Regions from separate parts of the Bhargavaea ullalensis genome, predicted to be linked through region 3. Evidence: riboswitches for the same ligand, from Rfam matches in the RefSeq annotation. Region 3 holds a riboswitch; each other region holds the start of a gene.
What was found. A riboswitch is a leader RNA that binds a small molecule or an ion and turns the genes downstream of it on or off. The one in region 3 is predicted to bind S-adenosylmethionine.
Positions count from the first base shown of each region.

Region 1: another riboswitch for S-adenosylmethionine. It lies ahead of metK (methionine adenosyltransferase); the one in region 3 lies ahead of ACFFIY_RS02205 (O-acetylhomoserine aminocarboxypropyltransferase/cysteine synthase family protein).
Region 2: another riboswitch for S-adenosylmethionine. It lies ahead of ACFFIY_RS04045 (methionine ABC transporter ATP-binding protein); the one in region 3 lies ahead of ACFFIY_RS02205 (O-acetylhomoserine aminocarboxypropyltransferase/cysteine synthase family protein).
Region 4: another riboswitch for S-adenosylmethionine. It lies ahead of ACFFIY_RS00080 (methionine ABC transporter ATP-binding protein); the one in region 3 lies ahead of ACFFIY_RS02205 (O-acetylhomoserine aminocarboxypropyltransferase/cysteine synthase family protein).

Region 1 covers NZ_JBHLWY010000040.1:13,358-17,417, forward strand. The annotation lists gene ACFFIY_RS09490 (alpha/beta hydrolase family protein) at 1-632, shown strand, start outside; gene pckA (phosphoenolpyruvate carboxykinase (ATP)) at 702-2,285, opposite strand; SAM riboswitch class I at 2,646-2,757, shown strand; gene metK (methionine adenosyltransferase) at 2,953-4,060, shown strand, end outside.
Region 2 covers NZ_JBHLWY010000015.1:17,859-21,918, forward strand. The annotation lists gene ACFFIY_RS04030 (dicarboxylate/amino acid:cation symporter) at 1-90, opposite strand, end outside; gene ACFFIY_RS04035 (MetQ/NlpA family ABC transporter substrate-binding protein) at 279-1,112, opposite strand; gene ACFFIY_RS04040 (methionine ABC transporter permease) at 1,214-1,882, opposite strand; gene ACFFIY_RS04045 (methionine ABC transporter ATP-binding protein) at 1,875-2,900, opposite strand; SAM riboswitch class I at 3,021-3,127, opposite strand; gene ACFFIY_RS04050 (thioredoxin family protein) at 3,206-3,505, opposite strand; gene ACFFIY_RS04055 (toprim domain-containing protein) at 3,518-3,856, opposite strand; gene gcvH (glycine cleavage system protein GcvH) at 3,948-4,060, opposite strand, start outside.
Region 3 covers NZ_JBHLWY010000008.1:60,496-64,555, forward strand. The annotation lists gene ACFFIY_RS02200 (YwqG family protein) at 15-803, opposite strand; SAM riboswitch class I at 946-1,058, shown strand; gene ACFFIY_RS02205 (O-acetylhomoserine aminocarboxypropyltransferase/cysteine synthase family protein) at 1,217-2,515, shown strand; gene ACFFIY_RS02210 (homoserine dehydrogenase) at 2,730-3,719, shown strand; gene cysK (cysteine synthase A) at 3,900-4,060, opposite strand, start outside.
Region 4 covers NZ_JBHLWY010000001.1:15,361-19,420, reverse strand. The annotation lists gene ACFFIY_RS00090 (nuclease-related domain-containing protein) at 602-1,603, shown strand; gene ACFFIY_RS00085 (S-layer homology domain-containing protein) at 1,998-2,864, opposite strand; SAM riboswitch class I at 3,079-3,188, shown strand; gene ACFFIY_RS00080 (methionine ABC transporter ATP-binding protein) at 3,276-4,060, shown strand, end outside.

The DNA of each region.
Region 1 (4,060 bases), on a different contig from region 3:
GGGGCGGCATCCAGCATGTCGGAATGGCGCGTCCCGCCCGGCTTGCCCAGTTCGCCGCCCAGGGGTTCGTCGTGTTTGCCCCTTATTACAGGGGAAACCGGGGCGGCGAAGGGTTTGATGAATTCGGCGGAGAAGACCGGTGGGACGCGGTGAACGCGGTGGATGTCCTGAAACAGCACCCGAAGACCGATGCATCGAGGATCCATCTGTACGCCTTTTCGCGAGGCGGGATCATGGCGCTCTGGACGGCCATCCTGCGCGACGACATCACGTCCGTCGTCAACTGGGCGGGCGTCTCCGATGTCGTTTTCACCTATAAGGAACGGAAGGATCTGCGTCGCATGATGAAACGGGTGATCGGCGGCAGTCCGAACAGTGCGCCGGATGCTTACCGCGAACGGACCGCCCTGTTCCATGTCGACAGAGTGACGGCACCGTTTTTGCTGATTCACGGGCGGATGGACGAAAATGTCTCGCTTGAGCAGTCGGTGATGCTGGAGGAAGCGCTCAAAGAAGCCGGAAAGCCGGTGGAAACCTGGTACTTTGCGGAATACACCCACCACTTTCCGCCCGCCGTCAACGCGAGGATCGTCCGGGATCTGTGCAACTGGATGAAAGGGAAGGGGCACTGAACAGGACATATTAAAAAAGCAGCGCATCAGCCAAAAAGGCGATGCACTGCTTTTTTGTTAGGATCAGATTCAGATGATCGGTCCGCCCAGTTCTTTGATGTCTTCGGAGACGGAGCCGAATTTTTTGAAGTTCTCACGGAATGCGTCCGCAAGCTCTTTTGCTTTTTTGTCGTAAGCTTCTTTGTCCGCCCAGGCATTGCGCGGGTTGAGCACGTCGGTCGGGACGCCTTCGATCTCTTTTGGCATTTCAAGGCCGAATACGTTGCCTTTTTCCGTGTCGACGCCTTTGAGCTTGCCGTCGATCGCCGCGCGGACCATTGTGCGTGTGTAGCTGAGCTTCATCCGGGAGCCGACGCCGTATTCGCCGCCGGTCCAGCCGGTATTGACGAGATACACATTGACATCATGCTCATCGATCTTCTTGCCGAGCATTTCCGCGTACACTGTCGCATGAAGCGGCAGGAACGGGGAGCCGAAGCAAGTGGAGAAGGTCATCTGCGGAGAAGTGATGCCGCGCTCCGTGCCGGCGAGCTTCGAAGTGAAGCCGCTCAGGAAGTGATACATCGCCTGCTCTTTCGTCAGTTTGGAGATTGGAGGAAGCACGCCGAACGCGTCGGCCGTCAGGAAGATGATTGTCTTCGGGTGGCCGGCGACGGAAGGGATGACGCTGCCGTCGATGTAGTCGAGCGGGTAGGCCGCACGCGTGTTTTCCGTGAGCGAGCCGTCGTCGTAGTCCGGAACGCCCTCTTCGTCGAGCACGACGTTTTCGAGGACCGACCCTTCGCGGATGGCGCCGTAGATCTGCGGTTCTTTCTCTTCCGACAGGTTGATGCACTTCGCATAGCAGCCGCCTTCGATGTTGAAGACGCCGTCATCGGACCAGCCGTGTTCGTCGTCACCGATGAGCCGGCGGCCTGGATCTGCGGAAAGGGTCGTCTTCCCTGTGCCGGAAAGTCCGAAGAACAGGGCCACATCGCCTTCCTCGCCGACGTTGGACGAGCAGTGCATCGACAGGATGCCTTTTTTCGGCAGCAGGTAGTTCATGACGGAGAAGATCGATTTCTTCATCTCCCCGGCATACTCGGTCCCCCCGATGAGAACAATGCCGCGCTCGATGGAAATCATGACAAACGCCTCGGAGTTTGTACCGTCTGTTTTTGGATCTGCTTTGAACGAAGGGGCGGAAACGATCGTGAACTGCGGATTCATCTCTTTCAGCTCTTCTTCGGAAGGCCGGATGAACAGCTGGTGCACGAACAGGTTATGCCACGCGAATTCGTTCACGACCCGGATCGGCAGGCGGGAGGCCGGATCGGCGCCGGCAAAGCCGTTGAAGACGAACAGCTCCTCTTTTTTGCCGAGATGGTCAATTACCTTGTCGTAGAGACGCTCGAACACTTCCGGGCTGACGGGCTTGTTGACGCTGCCCCAGTCGATATCTTCCTGGGAGGGCAATTCTTGGACGATGAAGCGGTCCTTCGGCGAGCGGCCCGTGTAGGCACCCGTCGTCGCACGGACGGCCCCTTTGTCTGTGAGGACGGCTTCTCCGCGCTGGACCGCTTTTTCCGTCAGCGCAGCGGCCGACAGCTGTTCGCGGATCGAATCTCCTGTCAGAAGATCATTCAGTTTGTCGCTCAGTTTCGAAGAAGTCATCATCTGTACCACCCTTATCTGGTTAGTCCCGCAATCGGCGGGCTGCTTTAATGTGAAATAGTATAGCACATTTAGAATAATAGTCTATACTAATTGAAACCTCAAGCAAAAACCGGCAATCTTCATCATTTCTTCACAGAAATCACCCGCCCGGCTGGAGGGCGCTGAAAAAAGTTGGTCATGCACATTTTCGTTGCAGGTTTCCGCTTGCCGCAGGTATTTCGGGCCTGCAGCGGAAATAGCAACCGAGGCGTGTTTTTTTGTTGCTTCCCCGGTTGCCGGCTTGTTTGGACGGGGTGGGCAGGGAGAACTGTTTGACAGGATGAGAATTGTTTATTAGTATGGAAAATTGTACGGATACTCTTATCCCGAGCTGGTGGAGGGACAGGCCCTGTGAAACCCGGCAACCTGCCGTCTGAGGACGGAAAAGGTGCCAACCTGAAGCAAGGTGGAGAACCTTGGACGATAAGAGTGAAAGGTGTCAGACGATCCGGGCCTTTCCTCATTTTAGCCGATGAGCGGAAGGCCTTTTTTGATTGCAACGCCCTGCAGCCTCTTCAAAGCCCAAAACGGCTTGGAGTTCAATCCGTCAAGGAGCGGACTTGACAGGGGGAATGAGTACCGTAACATTTTCCGGCAGGCTGCCGGAGCCGAGGAGGAAATATCATTGACCAATCGTCGCCTTTTTACATCGGAATCGGTCACTGAGGGCCATCCGGACAAGATCTGCGACCAGATCTCCGATGCGATCCTGGATGCAATCCTGAAAGACGACCCAAATGCGCGCGTCGCATGCGAAACGACCGTCACGACGGGCCTTGTGCTTGTGGCGGGTGAAATCACGACTTCCACTTACGTGGACATCCCGAAAGTGGTCCGTGAAACCGTTAAGGAAATCGGCTACACGCGGGCGAAATACGGATTTGATGCCGAGACGAGTGCGGTGCTGACTTCGATCGATGAGCAGTCGCCGGACATCGCCGCCGGAGTCGACGTCGCACTGGAGTCGAGGGAAGGCCGGATGGACGATCAGGAACTGGAAGCGATCGGTGCCGGGGACCAGGGGCTCATGTTCGGCTTTGCGTGCGATGAAACACCGGAGCTCATGCCGCTCCCGATCAGCCTTGCGCACAAGCTGGCCCGGCGGCTGGCGGAAGTCCGCAAAGAAGAGGTTCTTCCTTATCTGCGTCCGGACGGCAAGACTCAGGTGACCGTGGAATACGGCGAAGACGGCCGGCCTGTCCGGGTCGACACGATCGTCATCTCGACGCAGCACCATCCTGAGATCTCCCTTGAGCAGATCCAGCGGAACATCCGCGAATATGTGATCGACGAAGTCGTTCCGGCGGAATTGATCGACGGGGAGACCAAGTTTTTCATCAATCCGACCGGTCGCTTCGTCATCGGCGGTCCTCAGGGAGATGCGGGTCTCACCGGCCGCAAAATCATCGTGGATACGTATGGCGGCTACGCACGGCACGGCGGAGGAGCATTCTCGGGCAAGGATCCGACTAAAGTCGACCGTTCTGCGGCTTATGCGGCGCGCTACGTCGCAAAGAACATCGTCGCAGCAGGGCTTGCGACAAAATGCGAAGTGCAGCTTGCCTATGCGATCGGCGTCGCACAGCCGGTTTCGATTTCGATCGACACATTCGGCACCGGCCAGGCAAGCGAAGAAGAGCTTGTCGGGTGGGTACGCGACCTGTTTGACCTGCGTCCGGCAGGCATCATCCAGATGCTGGATCTCCGGCGTCCGATGTACAAACAGACAGCCG
Region 2 (4,060 bases), on a different contig from region 3:
TTTCTCGGGAACCTGCCGGAACAGCGAGCCGATGGCAACGGCCAGCGCAATGGCAATCACAATCCGGCCGAGAAGACCGATTTTCTTCATAGTCATGTACCCCCTGAAAGGACATTTGTATTTGTAATAGAAACACTATAACACAAGAACAACACTGCATTGAAGCCCTTCTCCAACTGTCAGAATACAGCATTTTGTAAGCGTGTACAATAACAATTTCAGGATTCCCCCCCACAACGAAAAAAGACTGTCCTCACGGAAAGGACAGTCTTGCATTCTTATTCTGCAGGAACGACGGAGCCGCCCCACTCTTCAAGCATGAATTCTTTGATCTCATCGGAATGCAGCACTTCGACGAGTTTTTTGATGTCTTCGTTGTCTTTGTCGCCTTTGCGGACCGCAACGACATTCACGTACGGGGAATCGGTTTCTTCGAGCGCGATGGCGTCTTCAAGCGGATTGAGTCCGTTGTCGATCGCGTAGTTGGAGTTGATGAGGAGTGCGTCTCCCTCGTCCTGGTTGTACAGGGTCGGCAGGAACGAAGCTTCGTAGTTCGCGTCGAATTTCAGGTTTTTCGGGTTGTCCGTGATGTCCTTCACTTCAGCCTTCGTCTTGTCGACTTTTTCGTCGAGTTTGATCAGGCCCTCCTTCTCAAGCATCGCCAGCACGCGGCCGTGATCGGCGACGGAGTTCGAGATCAGGATCGTCGCCCCGTCCGGCAGTTCATCGAGTGACTTGTATTTTTTCGAGTAAACGCCAATCGGCTCGATATGGATCTCGCCGGCAATTTCAAAGTCGTAGCCGTGGTCTTTCATCTGCGTCTCAAGGTACGGGATGTGCTGGAAGTAGTTTGCATCGAGTTCCTCAGAGTCGAGATCCTCGTTCGGCAACACGTAGTCCTGGTATGTCTCGATTTTCAGGTCGATGCCCTTTTCTTTCAGAAGCGGCTCCGCCTTCTCGAGGATGATCGCATGAGGCGTGTTGGACGCGCCGACGACCAGCTCATGGTTTTTCGTGTCCTTGCCGGCAGCGTTGTCGCCGCCCCCGGTGCCGCACGCAGACAGGGCCAGTGTGCCCGCAGCCAAAATAAGACCTGCCGTGAATTTTTTCATTTACATTTCCCCCTGTCGGTTTATCTGAAATCACTATCTGAAACAATAAGGCAGAACCCCGGTTCCATCAAAGACCGCAGCCGCCCCTGCACCTAAAGTCCTCACCGCTTGTCCAGCCGTTTGACGATCAGGTCGCCGGCCCACTGGATGATGAAAACAATCAGCAGGATGAGGATCGTCGCGACAAGCGTCACGTCACTCCGGCTGCGCTGGAACCCGTCGAGATAGGCCAGATTACCGAGACCCCCGGCACCGATGATGCCCGCCATCGCCGTGTAGCCGACAAGCGCGATCGAAGTGACGGTGATGCCGGAGACGAGTGCCGGCATCGATTCCGGCAGGAGCACCTTGCGGATGATCGTCCAAGTGGTCGCGCCCATCGAGCGGGCGGCTTCGATCACCCCTTTGTCGATTTCTGCCAGTGCAATCTGGACCATCCGGCCGTAGAACGGCGCCGCTCCGATGATGAGTGCCGGAAGCGCAGCGTTCGGTCCCCGGATCGATCCGAGCAGGAATTTCGTGAACGGGATGAGCAGGATGATCAAAATGATGAACGGGATCGACCGGAAGATGTTGACGAATGCGCCAGTCAGCAGATTGACGGCCCGGCTGCGCCAGACACCCCTCGGCCCCGTCAGGAACAGCAGGATGCCGAGCGCCAGGCCGATCAGGAAAGTGAAGAAAGTGGAAACGGCCGTCATGTACAGCGTCTCGACCGTCGCCCCCCACATCTTCTCCCAGTCGACATTCGGGAACCATTGATCAATCATGCGTGATCACCTCCGTCTCGATGCCTTCCGCATGGAGATAGGCAATCGCCTCCCGAACGGCCGGTTCATCGCCCGAAAGCTGGAGAACGAGCGATCCGAACGCACCGCCATGCGTCTGGGCGATGTTGCCCTGAAGGATGTTCACGCTGATGTCAAACGAGCGGATCAGCTCGGCGAGCACCGGCTGTTCGGCACGGTCCCCGACGAAGCCGAGGCGGATGAGTGTTCCGTCCGGATAGGACTCGGCAAGCTGGCCGATAGCCTGCTTGGCGTCTCCCGGTTCCGTCACCTGGGAGACGAACCGCTTTGTGATCGGCTGCTCCGGCGACTTGAACACCTGGAGCACGTCCCCCTGCTCGACGACGCGGCCCGCTTCCATGACGGCCACCCGGTGGCAGATTTTGCGGATCACGTGCATTTCATGCGTGATGAGGACGATCGTCAATCCGAGCCGTCGGTTGATGTCCGTCAGGAGGTCCAGGATCGAATCGGTCGTCTCCGGGTCCAGCGCGGACGTCGCTTCGTCGCACAGCAGGACGCGGGGCTCGTTGGCAAGCGCGCGGGCGATGCCGACCCGCTGTTTCTGGCCGCCCGACAATTCCGATGGATACGCCTTTTCCCTGCCTTCCAGGCCGACGAGCCGGACCAGCTCGCCGACCCGTTCCCTGCGGCGGGCTTTATCAGCACCGGCAATTTCGAGCGGAAGAGCTATATTCTCTTCCACCGTCCTCGACCAAAGCAGATTGAAGTGCTGGAAGATCATGCTCACTTTCTGGCGGGCTTTCCTCAGCTCCGCCCCCGAGATGGACGACATCTCGAGCCCATTGACGGTCACCGTGCCGGAAGTCGGCTGTTCAAGTCCGTTGAGCATGCGGATGAGCGTGCTTTTTCCGGCACCGCTGTATCCGATGATGCCGTAGATTTCGCCTTCTTTGATTTCAAGATCCACTCCGTCCACGGCCTTGACGTCGATGCCGGAACGGGAGAACCGTTTGGTCAGCTGCTGCAGATTAATCATGATGGTCACTCCTAAACTCATGGGGACGGACGAGCGGATCGCCGTCCATTCCAAATAAAAAACCTTTCCGCAGACACGCAGAAAGGCCGGACCGGAGCGCATCGCGCGCAACGGCCATTCCTCTCATCTGCCAAAGCATCCGCTTTGAGTGATTTGGCACCATTTCACGTTTCCGTGACGGTTGCCGGGCTTCATCGGGCACGTCCCTCCGCCGCTCTCAATAAGAGTATTCCGTATTCATCTTTTTTCACCCGTCTTGCCGGATGGTTCGATGCTTGAAACTATACCACACGCGATGGAGCCGGTCAACCGAGTTTTTCATACAGGTAAGGGACCGATTGGAAGGCATAGATCTTCTCCACCGGCTCGCCTTGCCGTGAGATCAGCAGGCACGGCACGCTTTCGACGCCGTACTTCGCCGCCACTTCTTCATGGTAGTTCAGGTCGGCCTTGCCGATCGGCAGTCCGGGCAGCAGTTCCGCCATGACGTCGATCATTTTCGAAGCGACCTGGCAAGTCCCGCAAAGAGGCGTGTACAAATAGTAGGCCGCTTTTGCGGAACGGCCGGCCGCCTGTTCAAAATCTTCCAGAGTCCAAGTTTCCATTCCATTCATCCCTTATAGCAGAAATTCCGTCTTCACTTCGATATTGGCCGAGAGCAGCTGTTCCGCGAGCACACGCAGCGGCGTTGTCGCCACTTCCCTGTATACCCGGTCTGTATACAAATGACGCGCTTCCGGGTATTCCCTTCTGAGCACAGATCTCAAATGTTCCCCCGACCGGTCCGCGTCAAAAAACGCAAAGATGTCCGCTCCTTCATACGGCTCCAGCAATTCCTCGATTCTTGTCGGGCTTGCCGTTCCGTTTGTGCAGATGATGGCCACCGGTTCGTCGAGAAGCGGGGCGAGCCGGTTCCTGTCCGAGCTGCCTTCCACCACAATGACTTTTTCGACCATGCCGATCCCTCCAGGCGACTGGCTTGTCGTGTTTTATCTCTATAAGATGAAAAGGAACGCCGAAAAATGTCGGCGTCCCCTTCCTGCAGGATCAGCCCTGCGTCATTTCATCATATTGCTCGGCGGTCATGAGCGAGTCCACTTGCGATGCATCGGACGGCTCCACAACGATCATCCATGCTTTTTCATACGGGGACTCGTTGA
Region 3 (4,060 bases):
CTCCTCCCGGAACTTTAGCTGCACTGCATGATCATCTTCGTCCGGTCAAACCGTCCGGCTGCAAGATCTTCTTTTTTGATCGAGAAATAAAGCATCCCCATGTCGCCCCACATGACGTCAAGGTCGTCGTCGCTGTCCATCTGGAACAGGAGCACATAGTCATCCGCGGCTTTTTCGGCTTCGTCCCAGTCTTCCACGCCGTCACAGTAATGGGCGGTTTCCATGAACACCGGGTTTTGGACCGCAAACGGAAATCCGAGCATCTGGTGTTTCGGCTCGCCGTTTTCGAGCACGCCGAAAATCTCTTCTGCGTCGTCATCGTCGAAGTCCATCTCGATCAGGGCATCGGTGTCGACTGACTCCATCTGCCCAAACGATGCCGCGAATTCCGGCAGCATCGAATCTTCCGGAACTTCCACGCGCTCGAGCTTCGCCGGGTCGCCGTCGTAAAACAGCACCCGCCAGCCGCTGAGCTCTTCCTCCTCTCCGCTGCCCCACGGCTGCTCTTCCACATCGTAATAAAAAGACAGCACGCCGCTTTTCGGGAACGGGTGATCAATCCCCGCGATGCCGAGGTCCGTCAGGTTGATTTGCGCAAGCAGTGTCAGCGGCCGGCCGTTGTTCTGCGGAAGGTCGGCATTCGGCGGCAAGTCCGGGGCGCCTCCGAATTTGGATGCGCCCGGCGCAAGGGGTCCCGCGGCATCTTCTTTTTTGACGCAGACCGCTACGCCGACCAATTCGCGGATCGTCTTTTCATATCGGGAAAGGCCTTTTGCGGCGAGCTGTTCAATCAATGAACTCATTTCGTTTGCCTCCTAGAAAAACTCTTTCCTATTGTAACGGCCGGGCGGGCAAATGGTTTCAATCATTCTGAAAAAATACACTTGACTTCCGGAGGAGGACAGGGCTATACTGATTTCCAAGATGGAAAATTAAATGAATTCACTCTTATCAAGAGCGGCGGAGGGACTAGGCCCTGCGAAGCCCGGCAACCGGCAGGCCATGCCTGCAAAGGTGCTAATTCCTACAGTTCCGGAGACGGATCTGGCAGATAAGGGGAGGGATGCAGCTTGCCTGTATCGGCCCTCTTCCTTTATGCGAAGAGGGTTTTTCTGATTTCCCGAAAAACCTCCTCCCCGGTCACCGCACATCCATCGAGTTCCAGGCCTTTGGCGGCGAACCGCCCGGGCACCACATTCTCAGGAGGTTTTTAATCATGACGAACAATCAACCATTCAAGCCGGAAACGATCCTTGTCCACGGAGGCCAGCAGCCGGACCCTGCGACGGGCGCCATCGCCGTCCCGGTCTACCGCACGACGGCGTATGCATTCCGTGACACCGAGCACGCGCAGAACCTGTTTGCGCTGAAGGAGCCCGGCAATATTTATTCCCGCATCATGAACCCGACCGTCGACGCATTCGAAAAGCGCGTTGCGGAACTTGAGGGCGGCACGGCGGCAGTCGCGCTGTCGTCCGGCATGGCGGCGATTGCGTTCTCGATCCTGAACGTGGCCCAGGCGGGCGATGAGATCGTCGCGGCGGCGAATCTGTACGGCGGCACGTACAATCTGTTCGCGGTGACGCTCCCGCGCTACGGCATCGAAGTGAAGTTCGTCGATTCCACCGATCCGGAAAACTTCCGCGCGGCGATTACCGACAAGACGAAGGCGCTCTACGGCGAAATCATCGGCAACCCGAGCCTGAACGTGCTGGACGTGGAAGCGGTCGCGGACATCGCCCATGAAAACGGCGTGCCGCTCATCATCGACTCCACATTCGCTTCGCCGTACGGCTCCAATCCAATCGAATTCGGGGCGGACGTCGTCGTGCATTCCGCCACGAAATGGATCGGCGGCCACGGCACGGCGATCGGCGGCATCGCGGTCGACGCCGGCAAATTCGACTGGACGCAGGGCCGCTTCCCGGGCTACACCGAGCCGGACGAAACCTACCACGGCCTCCGCTACGGCATCGACACGCCGGACGCCGCATTCGCCACACGGCTCCGCGTGCAGTTGCTCCGCGACTTCGGCCCGTGCCTCAGCCCGGACAACGCGTTCATCTTCCTGCAGGGGCTCGAAACGCTTCACCTGAGAGTCCAGCGACACAACGAAAACGCGGAGAAGGTGGCGAAATGGCTGCAAGACCACCCGTCCGTCGAGTGGGTCCAGTACAACGGCCTTGAAGACCACCCGTCGTATGAGCTGTCGAAGAAATACCTGAAAAACGGAGCCGGATCCGTCGTTGTATTCGGCATCAAAGGCGGGCGGGAGGCAGGCCGCAGGCTGATCGACGGCGTGAAGCTGTTCTCCCACGTCGCGAACGTCGGCGACGCCCGCTCGCTCATCATCCACCCGGCGTCGACGACCCACCAACAGCTGTCGGCGGAGGACCTTGAGAAAACCGGCACGAGCGAAGAACTCGTCCGCCTCTCGATCGGCCTTGAAAACGTCGATGACATCATCGCCGACCTGAAACAGGCGATCGAAGCGGCCGCGCCGGTCAAGGCTTGAATTTAGGGGGCGGGTGAGGCGAGTGGCGCAAGTTGGGGCCCGAGTGGCGCAAGTTGAGGCCCGAGTGGCGCAAGTTTGCCCGCGAGTGGCGCAAGTTCGCTTCCGAGTGGCGCAAGCTGTGCCGCGGCTGCCCGCATATTCTGAAAAATCACCGCCCGGGGGTTTTATTTCCGGGCGGAACTTGTTAAGCTGAAGGGAATTGGAGGTGATCGCCATGGCGACAGTGAAAGCGGCCATCCTGGGGTTCGGGACGGTCGGCCAGGGCATTTATCATATTGTGAATGAACGGAAAGAACAGCTGGCGGCACGGACGGGCGCCCCGATCGAGATTGCGGCGATTCTCGTGCGCAACCTGGATAAACCCCGTCCCGACACGCCGGGCGTGCTCGTGACGGACCGGTTTGAGGACATCTTCGCCGTTCCGGGACTGGAGGTCGTCTTCGAGGCGATTGTCGGCGAGGAACCGGCCGGCACTTACCTGGAACAGGCGATTAAGGCCGGATGCCATGTCGTCACGGCGAATAAAGTCATGTACGCGAAAGCAGGGTCGTCACTCGAGGCGCTTGCCCGCGAGCTCGGCACGGGGGTCGGCTACGAAGCCACCGTCGCGGGCGGCGTTCCCGTGATCAAGACGATCGAGAACCTCAATCTGGCCAATGAAGTAACGGGCATCCAGGGCATCCTCAACGGCACGTCGAACTTCATTCTCACGAAGATGAGGAAGGAAGAGTGCACGTTTGCCGATGCGCTCAAGGAAGCCCAGGAGCTCGGCTACGCAGAGGCGGATCCGACAAATGATGTATCCGGCTTCGACGCGTTCTGCAAGCTCATGATCCTGAGCGGCCTCGCGTTCGGCGAGCAACCGGAGTGGGAACGGGTGCCGATGGACGGCATCGACAACCTCACGCTCGATGAAGTGGTCGACGCCGACCGTCAGGGGCTCCGCTACCGCCACATCGCGGACGTGCGCCGCGGCGAAGACGGGGAGATCCAAGCGTCCGTCGGTCCCGTCCTCATCGGTCCGGACCATCCGCTCTACGGGATTGACGGAGTCGACAACGCCGTGGCCATTGAAACGGCCTACGCCGGTACGCTCACCGCCATCGGACCGGGCGCCGGCATGTACCCGACCGCCACCGTTATGGTCGAGGATGCGGCTGTGTTGCTGCTCAAACACCCCTTTCGAAAACTCGTAACCGAATAAACGAAAAGCGGTGCTTCCTTTTTGACGGGAAGCACCGCTTTTTCTGTGAACGTTAAGCAAACCGGCCTGAACGTTAAGATGCGGTCCGCGGCAGCCGGGGGTGCGCGGGCCGCCTTGGGTTACCGCACACCCGGGATCCGCCGGCTGCCCGGAAGCCGCGCTCGCCAGGGGCACACCCGCTCACTGCGGAAACAAATCAGACGACAAATACCGCTCGCCTGTGTCCGGGGCCAGGCAGAGCACACGGGCTCCTTGAGGCAGCTTTTTCGCAACTTCCATCGCAAAGTAGGCGCTGGCGGCTGCGGAGGCGCCGACGAAGATGCCTTCTTTCGCCGCAAGCG
Region 4 (4,060 bases), on a different contig from region 3:
AAAATAACCAAGAATCATTTTCTCACGGAATTGGAGAACCGTCCATATGATTATTGCCAGAATGAGTAAAAGAAAAGGAACTTCCAACGAAGGAAGTTCCTTTTGAAGAGACGATGTAAATGCGGCACTACCGGGCACTCTGACCCCGGCCGGAGATGCGCGTCATTCCCTTTTCCACTTCCCGTCGGAGGTGCCCATTCGCGCGGGACAAGGCGGTGCCGCGGCCCTGTGATGGAGATAGTATACGCACTAAGGATGAGAGATATACATGGAAAGCGGAAAAAGTTTAGGGGGGAGGGGTGTTTATTATGTTGGGGCCGTGTTGGATCACGAGTGGCGCAAGTTTGGGCTTGAGTGGCGCAAGTTGAGGCTCGAGTGGCGCAAGTTAGCCCCTGAGTGGCGCAAGTTGGCCTCCGAGTGAGGAGAGTTTCCTGAATTCCTCTGATTTGGTCCGAAACGCTCCGAATCACCTGTGGATAACTCTCCGTTTTTCTTGTCAAATTTCAATTTTGGCATCGGAAATTGCCTCCTTTTGCAAACTTGAAAAGTTATGTTTTTTCTTCTCTTTTTTATGCTATGGTGTCGTTGAGGAGGTGGGGGAGTGGGGGAGAGGAAATACCCGCTGGAGTTAAGGAAGCTGGAGGCGGCGCTTGGCAGAATGTGGCCGGGCGACCGGGAGCGAGAGGACATTGAGGAAAAAAGGTACCGGGTGGAAGCGGGGTTCAAGGGGGAAGTCATGGTCGACCAGCATTTGCGCGGGCTGCGCCTGCCGGTGAATTGGACCATTCTCCGAGACATCCGCCTGCAGATGCACAAAGATTACATTGTTCAGTTTGACACACTCATTGTGACGGACCTCGGAATTTGGATTTTGGAGTCCAAGCAAGTCCGCGGCCGCCTGCATTGGCACGAGAACCCGCGCCGTCTCGAGCGCATCGACGACGACGGCACGATCTTGTCGATGAACTGCCCGATCACCCAGCTGGACAATCAAAAAAACGCGCTCGCCGGTTGGCTCGGTGATCGGGGCATTTGGACGACGGTCTCCGGCGCAGTTGTCTTTACCCGGCAGAATGTGTGGGGCAGCTTGCCGGAAGATGCGCCGTTCATCTCGGTGAAGCAGATCCCGTCCTACTTGAAGCGGGAAATCAATGCAGCAAAATCCGCCGGCGACCACTTTTCTTTTGAAATCATCGCAGATCTCATCCGGACCCATCAAGTCGAACCGGATCCGACTCCTGCCGTCGACCTGTTCAACCTGCGGCCCGGCTGGTTGAAAACGGGCCTGCTCTGTGAATGGTGCTCGGGAAAATTAACCCGGATCTCCCAGCGGACCCACGTGTGCCACGGCTGCAATAAACCCGTCAACGGAGACCCATACGGCCGGGCCCTGCTTGATTTTGTCCTGGTGTTCAAAACATCATTCACCAACCGAGAATTTTGCGAGTTTGCGGAGATTTCATCTTCGACAACCGGGAGACGTACCTTGGAACGATACCCACTTGAAGTGATTGGGAAAACCAATCGACAAAGATACAGATTCGTGCCAACACTCCACCTGGATCACTCGGGGCAGAGATTGAAGAGGCGGGGAGAGGGTTAGATTCTTTATGAGTGGCGCGAGTTTGGCCTCGAGTGGCGCGAGTTTGTGCGCGAGTGGCGCAAGTTGAGGCTTGAGTGGCGCAAGTTGGCTCTCGAGCGGCGCGAGTTTGCTTTTGAGTGGCACGCGCTATGCACTTATGGTTGGACGAATCTCTATTTTATAGTTGGAGCCGTCGGGCATGGGAAATCCATGCCGGTAACTGAATCGGGTGGTGAGTGGCGCAAGTTTGGCCTCGAGTGGCGCGAGTTTGGCCTCGAGTGGCGCAAGTTGGCCTCCGAGTGGCGCAAGTTGGCCCTCGAGTGGCGCAAGTTGGCTCGTCACCCGCTTCCACACTCCGCCCACACAAAAAAGCTTCCGCCCCCACGGAAGCTTTTTTGCCTCTCACCTCACACCTTCACTCAACCGTCACGACAATTTCCGCAGTCCGGCCGGTGTCGCCGACTGTTCCTTCGACCGTGTAGTCGCCGGGCGCCAACAGGTCGGCGGTTTTCAGGTTCCAGAACACCGGGGCGTCGGCGGTGATGCCGTTGACCAACCGGATCTCCAGTTTCACCGGGAGATTCGGCATCACTCCGGCTGCGGTCCTGACGGCTGCGGGTTGTTCGACTTCCTCGACGGCATATTTCACGGCACGGGTATCGTGCGCCCTCACGAGGAAGCTGGCGAATTGGCCGCGGCTGACCGCTTCTTTCGGACGGAATTCCAGCACATGCGTTACGTTATTCTTTGCCAATACAAGAATCGGCTCGCGGAAATAAGGGGCGGCTGCATGCAGGTCCCGCATGGATACGATTTCATCCGGCACATCCTTCAGGCCGAATGCGTTCACAAGCACCTTCGCCATCTGTTCGCGCGAGATGAGCTGGCGCGGGCTTACGTTATTGTTCGGGTTGCCGTCGAAGATGCCGGCGTTCCGCACGACCAATGACAGTCGGTATAACTCCTCGTCTGGTCCGTCCGCGGGTACGTCGGCAAATGCCTTCACCCCTTCAACATTATACGAATCAAGCGTTTCTCCGGATTGGCTCAGGACGAGCTTCCCGAGCGCCTTGATCGCATCCGCGCGGTAAACGGCTTTGCCTGGCTTGAATGTGCCGTCCGGATAGCCGGTCATCACTCCAAGCTCCCGAGCCAATAGTATATTTGCCGAATGCTCGCCGGACTCCGGTACATCCGTATACACGGGTGCCGCTGATGCAGTCGGCACCAAGAAAGCCAGCACCAGCACTGCCACCACCCAGCCGCCAAACCATTTTTTCATGTAAATGACCCCTCTCTGTTTGGATTCTCTTATCCTTCCATACCCTTCCACGCCGCCCGAGAATCAGCCCGACGGCCGTGTATTTTTTGCCTCTCCGCCCAAAACCGACTTTCCCGACCGAAAAATAATTTTTCGAAAAAGAGTTGACTTTCAATCAGGCACCGGGTAAAGTAGGTCTCAATCAACGAAACCAACCAATTACATACACATCATTTTCTTATCGAGAGAGATCGAGGGACAGGCCCTATGACATCTCGGCAGCGGACTCCACAGCGAGCACCGTGCCAATTCCTGCAGACGCGCACCGCGTCTGATAGATGAGAAAAGATGGCCAAACCGGCCTTCTTTTTCTTGTCGTCTTCAAGAAAAAGAAGGTTTTTTCGTTGCCTCGAACACAAGGAGGTCCGCCCAGTGATTGAATTCAAGCAAGTGTCCAAGACATTCACGCTCGGTCCGCGCGAAGTCCACGCGGTGAAAGATGTGACCCTGACGGTCGATCAGGGAGACATATTCGGCATCATCGGCTTCAGCGGCGCCGGCAAAAGCACGCTGCTGCGGCTCGTCAACCTGCTCGAGCGCCCGACGTCCGGCCGCATCGAGATCGGAGGGACGGATGTCACTTCACTCAAGCCGAAAGAACTCCGCAAACAGCGCCAGAACATCGGGATGATCTTCCAGAACTTCAACTTGTTCAACTCCCGCACGGTCGCCGGCAACATCGCCTATCCGCTGAAGCTCGCCGGCACGCCGAAAGCCGAAATCGGCCGCCGGGTCAATGAACTGCTGCAGTTCGTCGGGCTCGCCGACAAGGCCGGCAACTATCCGGATCAGCTTTCCGGCGGCCAGAAGCAGCGCGTCGGCATCGCCCGGGCGCTCGCGAGCAACCCGGACATCCTCATCTGCGACGAAGCAACATCTGCGCTCGACCCCGACACGACCGCCGACATCCTCCGGCTGCTCAAGAAAGTGAACCGGGAGTTCGGCATCACGATCCTGCTGATCACACACGAAATGGAAGTGATCCAGTCAATCTGCTCGAAAGTCGCCGTCATGGAAAACGGCGAAGTGATCGAGTCGGGCGGCGTGTTCGACGTCTTCACCGACCCGCAGCACGGAACGACCGAACGCTTTATCCGCTCCGTCCAGCAGGATCTTCCGTCGCCCGGAATCCTCAAAGAGTGGCGCGACGGAGGCGG